DNA from 2 places in the Streptomyces seoulensis genome. Region 1 is predicted to be linked to the other one. Evidence: riboswitches for the same ligand, from Rfam matches in the RefSeq annotation. Region 1 holds a riboswitch; the other holds the start of a gene.
The links. A riboswitch is a leader RNA that binds a small molecule or an ion and turns the genes downstream of it on or off. The one in region 1 is predicted to bind S-adenosylmethionine.

Region 1 (2,196 bases):
CCACGATCTGCGGGTCCGTCACATCCTCCACCGCGCCCCCGGTCCGGCGCGCGATGTCCAGCACGTACGGCCCGTCCGCCGGGTTGCCGATGGCGAGGGACTTGGCGATGGTGTCCGGCTTCTGGGGCCGCACCACGTCGTGGCCCGCCTTGTACGCGGCCGACACCGGCGAGCAGCCCTCCGCCTGGGCGCCGAAGATCTTGTACGGCCTGTCCTCGACCAGGCCGAGCGCGATCAGCTCCTTCAGCCCCTTGTCGATCTTGGTGAGCTGGGAGCCGGAGGCGATCGGCACCACGAGCTGGTCGGGCAGCTTCCAGCCGAGCTGCTCGCAGATCTCGTACGCCAGCGTCTTGGAGCCCTCGGCGTAGTACGGCCGGAGGTTGACGTTGACGAAGCCCCAGCCCTCGCCGGCCGGGTCGCCGATCAGCTCGGAGCAGAAGCGGTTCACGTCGTCGTAGTTGCCCTCGATGCCGACCAGCTCGCCGCCGTAGACGGCGGCCATGACGACCTTGCCCTGCTCCAGGTCGTGCGGGATGAACACGCACGAGCGCAGGCCCGCGCGGGCGGCGGCTGCGCCGACCGCGCCGGCCAGGTTGCCGGTGGAGGAGCAGGAGAGGGTGGTGAAGCCGAAGGCGCGGGCGGCCTCCAGCGCCTGGGCGACGACGCGGTCCTTGAAGGAGTGCGTCGGGTTGCCGGAGTCGTCCTTCACGAACAGCCCGCCGGTGACGCCGAGTTCGGCCGCCAGGCGGTCGGCCTTGACCAGCGGGGTCCAGCCGGGGTTGAGGTTCGGCTTGCCGGCCACGTCGGCGGGGACGGGCAGCAGCGGGGCGTAGCGCCAGATGTTCGCCGGGCCGGACTCGATGCGCGTCCGGAGCTTCTCGGTGTCGTACGCGGAGAAGTCGTAGGCGATCTCCAGCGGCCCGAAGCATTCCTCGCAGGCGAAGACGGGGCCGAGCGGGACGCGGTGTCCGCACTCGCGACAGCTCAGCGCGGCGGCGGGGCCGAGATCTACGGTGGGGGTGGCGACGGTCTGCACAGCCATGGAGGCGAGGCCCTTTCTCCTCATCTTCCTCACGACGCATCTCGCCGTGAGACGGATTTGGCACCTTCCCTAGCCGGGAGCCTCGCGCGTGCGGCGGTGTGTCGCGCACGGGAGACCGGCTGGAGGGTTGCCGGGGCTTCATCGGGCCGTTTCCCTCTGCCCCTCTGGATGAGCGGTATTCGGTTGTGAACGCCATCTGGCCTCGACATGCGATGGTCATCGGCGTTGTTCAAGACTGTAACCGAAGGCCAGGAGAGTTGAAGGTGTCGTCCGAACCGCGAGATGGATCAGGCGGGGACCGGCCCCGGCACCGGCCGCACCGGCCGTCCGTGCAGACACGTCCCCACAGTGAGGAGCCGCAGACCATGCTGGAAGAAACCGAACGCTGGCTGGCCACCCGCTCCTGGTCCGTGGCCGACCGCCCGCTGCACCGCGTCCTGGCCGCCAAGCAGCGCTCCGGGCAGCGCGTGTCCGTGGTGCTGCCCGCGCTGAACGAGGAGGAGACGGTCGGGGAGATCGTCTCCGTGATCCGGCACGACCTGGTCTCCCAGGCGCCGCTGGTGGACGAGATAGTCGTGGTGGACTCCGGGTCCACCGACGCGACCGCCGAGGTGGCGGCCGCCGCGGGCGCGCGGGTCGTGCACCGGGACGAGATCCTGCCCCGGCTGCCCGCCGTGCCCGGCAAGGGCGAGGTGCTGTGGCGCTCCCTGCTGGCGACCAGCGGGGACGTCGTGGCCTTCGTGGACGCCGACCTGAAGGAGTTCTCCTCCGACTTCGTCCTCGGCATCGTGGGCCCGCTGCTCACCGATCCGGGGATCGACCTGGTCAAGGCGATGTACGACCGTCCGCTGGGCGGGGCTGCCGGGCAGGGCGGCCGGGTGACCGAGCTGATGGCGCGCCCGCTGCTGAACATGCACTGGCCGCAGCTCGCGGGGTTCGTGCAGCCGCTGGGCGGGGAGTACGCGGCCCGCCGCTCGCTGCTGGAGCGGCTGCCGTTCCCGGTGGGGTACGGGGTCGAGCTGGGGATGCTGGTGGACTCGCTGCATCTGGTCGGGCTGGACGCGCTGGCCCAGGTGGACGTGGGGGTGCGCAAGCACCGGCACCAGGACGGGCAGGCGCTCGGGCGGATGGCGGCGGCGATCTACCGCACCGCG
Region 2 (2,196 bases), 1.1 Mb from region 1:
GTGAACATCTCCACGATGTCCTCCATCGTGGTCGCCGGCACCGGGGCGAAGGTCATCAAGCACGGCAACCGGGCCGCGTCCTCCGCCTCCGGCTCCTCGGACGTGCTGGAGCGGCTCGGCGTCAATCTGGAGCTGACGCCGAAGCGGGTCGCCGAGGTCGCGGAGGAGGCGGGGATCACCTTCTGCTTCGCGGTCAAGTTCCACCCGGCACTGCGTCATGTCGGCGCCGCCCGAGGCCAGTTGGGCATCCGTACGGTCTTCAACGTCATCGGTCCGCTGACCAACCCGGCGCGGGTGCGGTCCCAGGCGGTGGGCGTGGCGAACCTCGCCATGGCGCCGATCGTGGCGGGCGTCTTCGCCGAGCGCGGCAACTCCTCGCTGGTCTTCCGGGGCGAGGACGGTCTGGACGAGCTGACCACGACCTCGCCCTCGCGGGTGTGGATCGTGCGCGACGGCAAGGTCACCGAGGAGGTCTTCGACCCGCGTGACGTCGGCATCGAGCTGGTGCCGGTGGAGGCGCTGCGCGGGGGAGACCCGGCGTACAACGCGATGGTGGCCCGGCGGGTGCTGGAGGGTGAGACGGGGCCGGTGCGGGACGCGGTGCTGCTGAACTCGGCGGCCGCGCTGGTGGCGCTGGACCCGACGGGTGAGCCGCTGGCCGAGCAGTTGCGGGCGGGCATGGCCAGGGCCGCCGAGTCCATCGACTCCGGGGCGGCCGCGCGCACGCTGGAGCGGTGGGTGGCTTCGAGCAACCGGTAGCGGTCCGGTTCTTCCGAAGCGGCGGGGAGCGGTGGCTCCCCGCCGCTTCGGCGTTCCGGCATCCGGACGCCGGTTGCGCCGGACGATCAGCCCGGCTAGCTTCCCTCTCAGGTCATGAGCGACAGCCATGCGGCCCCGGCCGGCTGTCCGGCAACCCTCCGTCCGTGGCGGGGTGCTCCGGGTGAGGACCAGGCCGTGGTCCACGAGGTCCACGGCAAGCGCGGACCCCTCGAAGAGCCAGGGGTCCTGGTCGTACGAGGGAGCTTTCTTCCGTGAGCAAGCGAATGCGCTAGGGCCGCCGAGCCCCGCCTCCGCACACCCCTTTCCTCTCTTCTCCGCGTCCTCCGGCGCCGCGCCCGCATGCCCTTGCCCGCGCGGTGACTCCGGCCTGCCTCACGGGAGTTCAGCCATGTCCGTCAGCACCGCCTGCGCCCCTGCCCCCACCGCCACCCAGGCCCTGCCCGCCCCGCTGCCCGTGCTCGGCCGGGACGTCACCGTGCCGCTCGTCACCGGGGGCGAGGTGGGCTACGCCGCGCTCGACTACGCCGCCAGCGCCCCGGCCCTCCAGCGGGTCTGGGACGACATCGCCGCCTACGCCCCGTACTACGGCAGCGTGCACCGGGGTGCCGGGCACCTCTCGCAGCTCTCCACCGAGCTCTTCGAGAACGCCCGCCGCACGGTCGCGGAGTTCCTCGACTGCCGGGACGACGACCAGGTGATCTTCACCCGGTCCACCACGGACTCGCTGAACCTGCTGGCCCGCGCGCTGCCCGCCGGGTGCGAGGTGTTCGTCTTCGAGACCGAGCACCATGCCGCGCTGCTGCCCTGGCGCGAGGCCGACGTAACCTTCCTCGACGCCCCGCGCAGTCCCGGCGCGGCCGTGCGCACGCTTCAGCGGGCCCTCGCCGCCCGCGACACCGCCCGCCCCGCGCTGGTCTGCGTCACCGGCGCCTCCAACGTCACCGGCGAGCTGTGGCCGGTGCGCGAGCTGGCGGCGGCCGCGCGTGCCCACGGTGCGCGGATCGTCCTGGACGCCGCCCAACTGGTGCCGCACCAGGTGGTGAGCGTGCGGGAGCTGGACGTCGACTGGATCGCGTTCTCCGGGCACAAGCTGTACGCGCCCTTCGGCTCCGGGGTGCTGGCCGGGCGGGCCGACTGGCTCTCCGCGGCCGAGCCGTACCTCGCGGGCGGCGGCGCCAGCCGCACGGTGGCCCGGCGCGCGGACGGCGGGCTGGAGGTGGAGTGGCACGAGGGCGCCGCCCGGCACGAGGCGGGGTCGCCCAACGTCATCGGCGCCTACGCCGTCGCCTCGGCCTGCCGGGCGCTCACCGAGGCCGGCCCCGAGGCCCTCGCCGCCCGCGAGCGGCACCTGCTCGGCCTGCTCCGCGCAGGTCTCGCCGAGGTGCCCGAGGTGCGGGTCCTGACCCTCTTCGGCGA

Region 2: linked by a shared signal. The riboswitch ahead of HEK131_RS07140 (aminotransferase class V-fold PLP-dependent enzyme) and the one ahead of thrC (threonine synthase) in region 1 are both predicted to bind S-adenosylmethionine.

The regions. Positions count from the first base shown of each region.
Region 1 covers NZ_AP025667.1:407,198-409,393, reverse strand. The annotation lists gene thrC (threonine synthase) at 1-1,042, opposite strand, end outside; SAM riboswitch class I at 1,060-1,217, opposite strand; gene HEK131_RS02000 (glucosyl-3-phosphoglycerate synthase) at 1,408-2,196, shown strand, end outside.
Region 2 covers NZ_AP025667.1:1,552,443-1,554,638, forward strand. The annotation lists gene trpD (anthranilate phosphoribosyltransferase) at 1-759, shown strand, start outside; SAM riboswitch class IV at 870-986, shown strand; gene HEK131_RS07140 (aminotransferase class V-fold PLP-dependent enzyme) at 1,169-2,196, shown strand, end outside.